DNA from 4 places in the Pseudarthrobacter raffinosi genome. Region 1 is predicted to be linked to each of the others. Evidence: riboswitches for the same ligand, from Rfam matches in the RefSeq annotation. Region 1 holds a riboswitch; each other region holds the start of a gene.

Region 1 (2,194 bases):
GTCGGGGGCTTCCGGCCGGTGGACTTTTCCCATACGGTATTGACCATCTTGGTGCCGACGAATCCGGCGCCGAGGCTGATTGCAGTGCCGAGCAGCTTGATGAACAGGTTCATTCGTTGAACTCCTTTTGAGCGGATCCGGGATTGTCTTTAGCCTAACCCGCATGCATGGACTCCAGAATCTCCCGCAGGGCCTCCACCACGAGATCATGGTCCTGTTGCTGGGGCAGGCCCGAGACCGTTACCGTGGCCACTGCACCCACACCGGTGACGTAGACCGGGAAGCAGCCGCCGTGCGGGGCATAGGTGGACTCGTCGAACCAGCCGTGGTCCTCGATCCGGCCGCCGTGCAGCCTGCCGCGGAGGCCCACCAGCAGCGACGGGATCTCATACCTGGCGGCGGTGCGCTGCTTGGCCCGGACCCAGTGCTCGTTGTCCGGGGTGGCGCCGTCCAAGGCCACGTGGAACAGGACCTGGTCACCCTTGGTGATGTCGATCGCGATGGGCAGCTTCCGGCTCTTGCCCAGCTCCACCAGGAGCAGCCCGAGGTTGAGGGAGTCGTCCTTGCTGAAATGCGGAAACTGCAGCTCGTTGATCTCGGCTTCGACCCGGGCAATCAGGGCCTCAAGCAGCCCCGCCGGCTGGGGCACTGTCGAATCGGGATTGAACGCAGTCACAGTCGGGTTGTTGGCAGTCATGGCCCACAATCTACCCCGCCCGCGGTGTAAACTGGAGCACGCCCATCAGGGCAGATTTAATACGACAGGGGAGCGCCGCCGTCGGACATCACTGGCATTGCCAGGGAACCGCAGGTGGGCGCTGAGAGTGCGGACAGCCGCAGACCCTCGAACCTGATCCGGTTAGTACCGGCGCAAGGGAGTCGAGTTCTCGAAGTGTCCGGAAACGGCGGCAGCGCCGCACGCCGGGGCACTTTCCCCTCCTGTTCCTCAGGAGGACCAAAATGACAACTGCAGCAATCAAAAAGACCGGCAATACCTGGCGTGTTGTGGACATCGTGGTGGCGGCGCTCATCGCCATCACCGGCGGCGTGATCTTCTGGGCCTGGTCCCAGGGCGCCGGCATCGTCTCCGCCCCCATGAACGCCGTTTACCCCCCGCTGACCGGCCTGATCGCCGGTGGCTGGATGATCCCGGCAGTGCTGGGCATGCTCATCATCCGCAAACCCGGCGCGGCGCTCTTCTGCGAAGCGGTGGCCGCCACCGGCGAACTCATCATGGGCTCGCAGTACGGCGCCACCGTGCTGATCTCCGGACTCCTCCAGGGCCTGGGCGCCGAACTGGTGTTCTTCCTGCTGGTGTACGGCAACTTCCGGTTCAAGTCCTTCCTGCACCAGAAGTACAACCTCATCGCCGCGCTGCTGGCCGGTGCCGGCGCGGGCCTGTTCTGCGGCCTCAATGACTCGTTCCTGCCGTGGGGCTGGAACATCGCCTACGAGCCCGCCGACAAGCTCGCGTACATCGCGTTCTGCACCATCTCCGGCGCGGTGATTGCGGGCGCGCTGTCCTGGATCGCCACCCGCGGCCTGGCCAGGACCGGCGTGCTGAGCTCGTTCGCATCCCGGAAGGCAGCTTCGGAGCCCTTCTTCAACTGATGACCGCTTCCGACGCCGGCGCTTCCGGAGTACGCCCCGCCGCGGTGTCCGCCCGTGGCTGGGGCTGGTGGCATGCCGGACGTTCCGCCCCCGCCGTCCGGGGGCTCGACCTCGACATCGCTCCCGGCGAGCGGGTGCTGCTGCTGGGCCCATCGGGCGCGGGCAAGTCAACGCTGCTGCATGCGCTCGCAGGAGTGCTGGGGGATGAAGGGGACGACGCCGACGAAACCGGTTCGCTGCTGATCGACGGTGTGGTGCCGCGCGGGCAGCGCGGCCGCTCGGGACTGATGCAGCAGGATCCGGAAACGCAGGTGGTTCTTTCGCGCCTGGGCGACGACGTCGCCTTCGGCGCCGAGAACCTCGCCGTTCCGCGGGACGAGATCTGGCGCCGCGTCCATGAAGCGCTCGACGACGTCGGGCTGCGAAGTGCCGGGGGCGGCGGTTTGAACGCCGGCGGGCTCCCGCTGGACCACCCGACGTCGGCCCTGTCCGGCGGGCAGAAGCAGCGCCTGGCGCTGGCCGGGATCCTCGCGATGCGGCCCGGGCTGATCCTGCTGGATGAGCCCACCGCGAACCTGGATCC
Region 2 (2,194 bases), on a different contig from region 1:
CGGCAGCTCCGGCTCCGCGACATCGGCGGCATCATCGTTATCGACTTCATCGATATGGTCCTCGAATCCAACCGCGACCTTGTCCTGCGCCGCATGGTGGAATGCCTGGGCCGCGACCGGACCAAGCATCAGGTGGCCGAAGTGACCTCGCTGGGCCTCGTGCAGATGACGCGCAAGCGCATGGGCACCGGGCTTCTGGAAGTCTTCGGCGAGCAGTGTGAAACCTGTGCAGGCCGTGGAATTGTCACCCACGACGACCCCGTGGAACACCGCCGCGCCAACACGGTAGCCGCGGAGCACCACGTGCAGCGGGTTGACAGCCGCCCGGAAGCCCAGCGCACCGACAGCGTGCGGACTGACAGCCAGCGCCCGGACAGCCAGCCGGGTGGCCGCACTGACCGGAAGCGCCGTCGCGGACGGGGCGGCCAGCCGCTGGAAACAGCACCGGCAGCTCCGGTGCAGATCCACACGGTCCACCCGGAAGCCAGCGATGCCGAGCGCCATGCGAAGGCGGAGGCCACGCGGGCAGCGCTTGCGAACATTGCGGCCGCGGCCCACGCTGCGCATCTGCATGACGACGAGGTGGCTCACGCATCAGCTGCCGCGGGCCGGCAGTCTGCGGCTCCGGTGCCGGCTCCGGTTGGGCAGTCCGAAACGGACTCCAACGGCCGCCCGGCCGCAGTGCTGACATTCGGCGGCGAGCAGGTGGTGCTTCCGTTCGTGGCGCACCACGATGACCAGCCGCACGCACCTGCCCTGACACTTGACCGCCTCGCGGAGGCCTTCGCCCACCTTGGTGAGCGGGCTCCTGTAGCGGAGAGCACGCCGCCGGCAGTCCAGGCAACTGAAAGCCGGGCGGCCGAACCTGCCCGCCAGCAGCAGCCAGCCGCGGCGGAGAGGGATTACTCCGACCACACCGAGGAGCCCCGCGCCCGCCGTCCCCGGCGGAACCGGAGTGCCAGCCGTGCCCAGGGCGCAGCCAACGCCACGTCCGTAGAGCATCACGAAGCCGCTCCGGCGGCTGCCGCCGGACACACCCACGCCGCCAAGGCGCCGGAGCCCGTCAAGGCTCCTGTGGCCGACAAGCCGGTTGCCGCCAACGCGCCCATCATCCTGGGCGTAGGAGTTCCGGCCTCGGAGCTCTGACCAAGCAGTAGGGCAAGCCAATACAACGGCGCCTGGATGTGCCTGTGAATCACAGGCTGCGTCCGGGCGTCCGGCGTTAAGTCGCGAGGAACGCTAGGCTGGTGACTGACACGGGGTGCCGCGCAGAGAGCCGGCTGAGATCCACACCCGTTGAACCTGTCCGGTTAGCACCGGCGAAGGGATGTCTCCTTTGGCTTCAACTTCTGTCCTTCCTCCTGCAACGCCCGCGGCGGCTCTACAGGGATCCTCAGCAACCGGGGCTGAGGTCCTGCCCGCGCCAGGCCGGACTGCCAACGTCCAGGTGCTGCGTGACGTTCCGCGGGTGCTGTCCATTGCCGGATCGGACCCTTCAGGTGGCGCCGGCGTCCAGGCCGACCTCAAAAGCATCGCGGCTCTTGGCGGCTACGGCATGGCGGCCATCACCGCACTGACAGTCCAAAACACCCGGGGGGTCCAGGCGGTTCACGTTCCGCCTGCGTCCTTCCTGGGCCAGCAGCTCGATGCCATCAGCGATGACATCACCATCGACGCGGTCAAGATCGGCATGCTGGGCGACGCTGCGGTGATAGGCGTGGTCCGCGACTGGCTGGAAAAGGTGCGTCCCGCCGTCGTCGTTCTTGATCCGGTGATGGTGGCCACAAGCGGCGACCGGCTACTGCAGGGGTCTGCCGAGGCGGCCCTGCGGGAGCTGTTCCCGCTCGCGGACCTGATCACCCCCAACCTGGCCGAACTGGCCATCCTGGTGGGGGAGCCGCAGGCGAGGGAATGGCACGACGCGCTCGGGCAGGGACAGCGGTTGTCCGCCGCGACCGGTGCCACTGTCCTGGTCAAGGGCGGCCATCTCGACGGCGGTGCGTGCCCGGATGCCCTGGTCAACGCTGCCGGGCTGCTCGCCCAGGAAGTGGTGGAAGTGAGCGGGGACAGGATCCCCACGCGCAACAGCCACGGCACCGGCTGCTCACTGTCATCGGCCATGGCCACGGCCCAGGCCCGGTTGGGGGACTGGGAAGCCGCACTACGGCAAGTGAAGCCCTGGCTGGTGGGCGCG
Region 3 (2,194 bases), on a different contig from region 1:
ACGTCGAATTCCCACGCCCGCTGGGTCAGTTCAGCCAGGGTGTCCAGCTCGGCGAATTGGGCGGCGTCGTTGGCGTCCGCCGTCGCCCCCGGGCGCAGTCCGTCGCCCAGGGAGAACGCGACGTCGTACTTGGCGAAGATTTCGCACAGCTCGTCGAAGTGGGTGTAGAGGAAGTTCTCCTGGTGGTGCGCCAGGCACCACCCGGCCATGATCGCGCCGCCCCGGGAGACGATGCCGGTAACGCGGTTGGCCGTCAGCGGCACGTAACGCAGCAGCACACCGGCGTGGATGGTCATGTAGTCCACCCCCTGCTCGCACTGCTCGATGACCGTGTCCCGGTAGATCTCCCACGTCAGGGCGTTGGCCTCCCCGTTGACCTTCTCCAGCGCCTGGTAAATGGGCACCGTACCGATGGGCACGGGGGAGTTGCGGATGAGCCATTCCCGGGTGGTGTGGATGTCGTCTCCGGTGGACAGGTCCATCACCGTGTCGGCGCCCCACTGGGTGGCCCATTGGAGTTTGTCCACTTCCTCGGCAATGGAGCTGGTCACTGCCGAGTTGCCGATGTTGGCGTTGATCTTGACCAGGAAGGCCTTGCCGATGATCATCGGTTCGGATTCCGGGTGGTTGATGTTGTTGGGGATGATGGCGCGGCCGGCGGCGACTTCGCTGCGGACCAGTTCCACATCACAGTTTTCGCGGAGGGCGATGAACTGCATCTCGGGGGTGATGACACCCTGCCGCGCATAATGCATCTGCGTGACGGTCCGGCCGCCGACGGCGCGGCGGGGCACCGGCTGCGCGCCCTTCCACTCCGCAGAGGCTGCGCCGCGGCGGACGGCCGACTTGCCGTCGTCGAGCAGGTTCCGCTCCCGGCCGCTGTAGGGCTCAGTGTCTCCGCGGGCGGCGATCCACTCTGAGCGGAACGGGTTGAGGCCCACCACCGGATCGCTGCCCGGTCCCGCCGTGCGGTAGGTCCGGAAAGGCCCGTTCGGCGCGCCGTTTGGCGACGGTTCGAGGGCGATCTCGGTCACGGGAACCCGGATCCCGGTGGCGTCATCAGTGATAAACGCCAGCGAGTGGGACTTCAGTGACTGGGTTTCAGGCTGGAGCGTTTGATCCACGTCGGTTTCATTTTGGACGGGGATCAGCTGTGTTTCTTGTGTATTCAATGAATACTCACTTCCTTCGCCGGCATTACCCGGACAGGTTCAACGGTCGCAGGCTGCGTCAGCCCGATCTCAGCCCGTGCAAGGGCTCCCGTGTGGTCAAGTCGAAGCTACCACAGGCCGAGGGTGGACTGGTGACAGCAATCACGGGAAAGCGGTCGCAATCAGTCTGCTTCGCCACTTGAATTAAATTGAAGCTTCAAGTAAATTAGAACCATAGCCGCCTTCCATCCGAAGGCCAACGGACCGGGAGTGTTCAAATGACTGCGGAAGCCACCAGCCGGGATCTCCTTCCTGCCGACCTCTCCATGGGCACCGTGATGCTCAAGGTGGGCGACATGAAGCTGATGACCGACTACTACCAGCGTGCGCTCGGCCTGGAGGTCGTCGCAGAACAGGACGGCGGCGTCTATCTTGGCCGCCTTCAACGCCCGCTGGTCCATCTCGCGGCCGCCCCGTCCTTGAATCTGCCTGGCAGGGGAGAGGCCGGGCTGTTCCACACCGCACTGCTGTTTGACGACCAGGCTTCGCTGGCCGCCACGGTAGCCACCGCCGCCCAGTACGAACCCCGGTCCTTCACCGGCAGCGCCGACCACCTCGTCAGCGAGGCCTTCTACTTCAACGACCCCGAAGGCAACGGCATCGAACTGTACTGGGACAGGCCCCGCGAAAACTGGTCCTGGAACGGGAAGGCTGTAGTGATGGACAGCCTGGCACTGCCGCCGCAGCGCTACCTCGAGCAGCACCTGACCCAGGAATCCGTGGCCGGCCAGCGGGCCAGCGAAGCCGGCGTGGGCCACGTCCACCTCCAGGTGGGCGACGTCCAGTCAGCGCACGATTTCTACGTGGGCACGCTGGGCTTCGAAAAGACCGCCGGCTGGCACGGGCAGGCGCTGTTTGTCTCCGCGGGCCGGTATCACCACCACATGGCCATGAACGTCTGGAACAGCCGCGGAGCCGGTCCCCGCAAGGACACCCTGGGCCTCGGCGAAGTGCTCATCGAGGTCCCTTCCGGGGATGACGTC
Region 4 (2,194 bases), on a different contig from region 1:
GTCAGGTCAGCACCCGGCAACTCGTGCGCGGCCACTGCCGCTTCCGCGTCCCGGACCGCCTCCGCCGGGTAGGGCCCCGGCAGTTCCAGCTCGGTCCGCAGGGCGCTCAGCGCCGCCGCGAGGTCGTTCGTCTGCTCGTGGACATTGGGGGCCAACCTATGATGTGACACGAAAATCAGGTTAGCTCGATTTCCACGGATCGTGCACGCCCGCCGCACGCCACGCGGTGGATTGTCAGGATGCGCCGGCGTCCAGGGCCGCCAGAAGTGCCACGGCCGCCGCTGCGGGGTCCGAGGCTTCGGTGATGGCACGCACCACAACAATCCTGCCGGCGCCGGCCTCCACCACCTGCTCCACGTTGCCGAGATCGATGCCTCCGATGGCAAACCAGGGCAGCGTGGCCTGGGTGCCACCGGCAGCGCGGACGGCTTCGGCCGCGTACCGCACCAGGTCAAGGCCGACGGCGGCCCGGCCCGGTTTCGTCGGCGTGGCCCAGACCGGTCCTACGCAGAAGTAGTCCAGGCCGCCTTGGTCAGTCAGCCCACCGGACAGCCGGATGGCCCCTTCGATCTGCTCGGCGGTGTGCGTGGAAAGGCCGATCGCGGCTGGTGCCCCGAGCAGCGTGCGGGCGGAAGCGACCGGCAGATCCTTCTGCCCGATGTGGAAGACGGGGGCGCCGGACAGCAGCGCGATATCGGCACGGTCATTGACTGCCCACAGCTTTCCGTGGCGTTCGGCCGCGGCCTGAAGCACGGCCAGCAGCTCCAGCTCCTCGGCTGCCTCGATGGCCTTGTCCCGGAGCTGGATGATGTCCACGCCGCCGGCAAACGCCGCGTCCACAAACTCGCCAAAGTCCCCGCGGTCCCGGCGCGCGTCGGTGCACAGGTACAGCTTGACGCTGTGCGGGAGGCCGGTGTTTGTGCCGCCGGCGGGGTCTGTTCCGGTCAAGGATTCGGGAGCGGCGGAGGGGGCGGAGGGCGTGCCTGCAGCGGCGAAGGATTGCGCGTTCATGGAAACCAGCCTAAGTCCCCTAAACTGGGCGGGTACTGCGGGAGCCCGTTGCAGCCGTCACAAAGCGGCCGGGCTGAGAGGGCGTCAGAGCCGACCGCTTGACCTGATCCGGCTAGTACCGGCGTAGGGAAGGAACATATGCCCCCCGCAATAAGCAGCCCACCTGGGCCTGCACCAGCCAGCACCGCCGCCGTCCTGCATGCCGACGTGGCAGTCATCGGCGGCGGAGTCATCGGCCACGCCGTAGCCTGGGAGGCCCGACGATCCGGCCGTTCCGTCGTGCTGATCGATGACGCGCCCGGCAACGGCGCCAGCTGGGCAGCCGCCGGCATGCTGGCCCCTGTGAGCGAACTGCATTACCAGGAGGAAGACCTCCTTGAGCTGATGCTTGCATCTTCCGGCCTGTGGCCTGCCTTTGCGGCGGACCTCGCCCTGGCCGGGGCTGGCGATACCGGATATCTGACGACGCCGACCCTCGCCATCGGCGCGGACGCTGCGGACCGCCGGGCGCTGATGGACCTCCGGGCCGTGCAGCAGGCCAGCGGCCTGGTGGTGGAACCCCTGACTGTCCGTGAGGCCAGGACCAGGGAATCCCTGCTCAGCCCGGCCATATCCTGCGCCCTGGACATCCCCGCCGACCACCAGGTGGATCCACGGAAGCTGGTGGCGTGCCTCCAGGAAGTCCTGGCCATCCACGAACCGGGAGCAGGAACAGCCGTGGCAGGTGCCCGCGGGGGATTCGCCGTTGACCAACGGGCTGCTTCCCTTCTTTGGGAGGACGGCCGTGTCAGCGGGGCGAGGCTCGCCCACGGCGGAAGCGTCCAGGCCGGGGAGACCATCGTGGCCAACGGATTGCAGGCGGGGTCGCTGGATGGCCTCCCGGTTGGACTGCACCTGCCCCTGCGGCCCGTCTACGGTGACATCCTGCGGCTGGCTGTTCCGCGGCACCTGCGCCAGCTCCTCACCTCCACTGTCCGCGGAATGGTCCATGGTGTGCCGGTCTACATCGTTCCCCGGCAGGACGGCACGGTGGTGATCGGGGCTACGCAGCGAGAGGATGCCCTCGCAGGGACGGGCGACGCCGCTGTCTCGGCCGGCGGCGTCTATCAGTTGCTGCGTGACGCCCAAGTCCTGGTGCCGGCCGTCTCGGAGCTTGAACTCCTGGAATGCACGGCCCGGGCAA

The links. A riboswitch is a leader RNA that binds a small molecule or an ion and turns the genes downstream of it on or off. The one in region 1 is predicted to bind thiamine pyrophosphate.
Region 2: it holds a riboswitch for thiamine pyrophosphate, as region 1 does, so the genes downstream of both, thiD (bifunctional hydroxymethylpyrimidine kinase/phosphomethylpyrimidine kinase) here and NG697_RS11860 (ECF transporter S component) in region 1, are expected to answer to the same signal.
Region 3: it holds a riboswitch for thiamine pyrophosphate, as region 1 does, so the genes downstream of both, thiC (phosphomethylpyrimidine synthase ThiC) here and NG697_RS11860 (ECF transporter S component) in region 1, are expected to answer to the same signal.
Region 4: it holds a riboswitch for thiamine pyrophosphate, as region 1 does, so the genes downstream of both, thiO (glycine oxidase ThiO) here and NG697_RS11860 (ECF transporter S component) in region 1, are expected to answer to the same signal.

The regions. Positions count from the first base shown of each region.
Region 1 is NZ_JAMXBG010000010.1:107,171-109,364, reverse strand. It holds gene NG697_RS11870 (DUF4235 domain-containing protein) at 1-113, opposite strand, end outside; gene NG697_RS11865 (heme-degrading domain-containing protein) at 155-697, opposite strand; TPP riboswitch at 754-895, shown strand; gene NG697_RS11860 (ECF transporter S component) at 961-1,611, shown strand; gene NG697_RS11855 (ABC transporter ATP-binding protein) at 1,611-2,194, shown strand, end outside.
Region 2 is NZ_JAMXBG010000002.1:242,053-244,246, forward strand. It holds gene NG697_RS02930 (Rne/Rng family ribonuclease) at 1-1,146, shown strand, start outside; TPP riboswitch at 1,248-1,345, shown strand; gene thiD (bifunctional hydroxymethylpyrimidine kinase/phosphomethylpyrimidine kinase) at 1,328-2,194, shown strand, end outside.
Region 3 is NZ_JAMXBG010000002.1:154,426-156,619, forward strand. It holds gene thiC (phosphomethylpyrimidine synthase ThiC) at 1-1,172, opposite strand, end outside; TPP riboswitch at 1,167-1,274, opposite strand; gene NG697_RS02495 (VOC family protein) at 1,430-2,194, shown strand, end outside.
Region 4 is NZ_JAMXBG010000012.1:8,469-10,662, forward strand. It holds gene NG697_RS12835 (RNB domain-containing ribonuclease) at 1-170, opposite strand, end outside; gene thiE (thiamine phosphate synthase) at 235-1,011, opposite strand; TPP riboswitch at 1,039-1,159, shown strand; gene thiO (glycine oxidase ThiO) at 1,150-2,194, shown strand, end outside.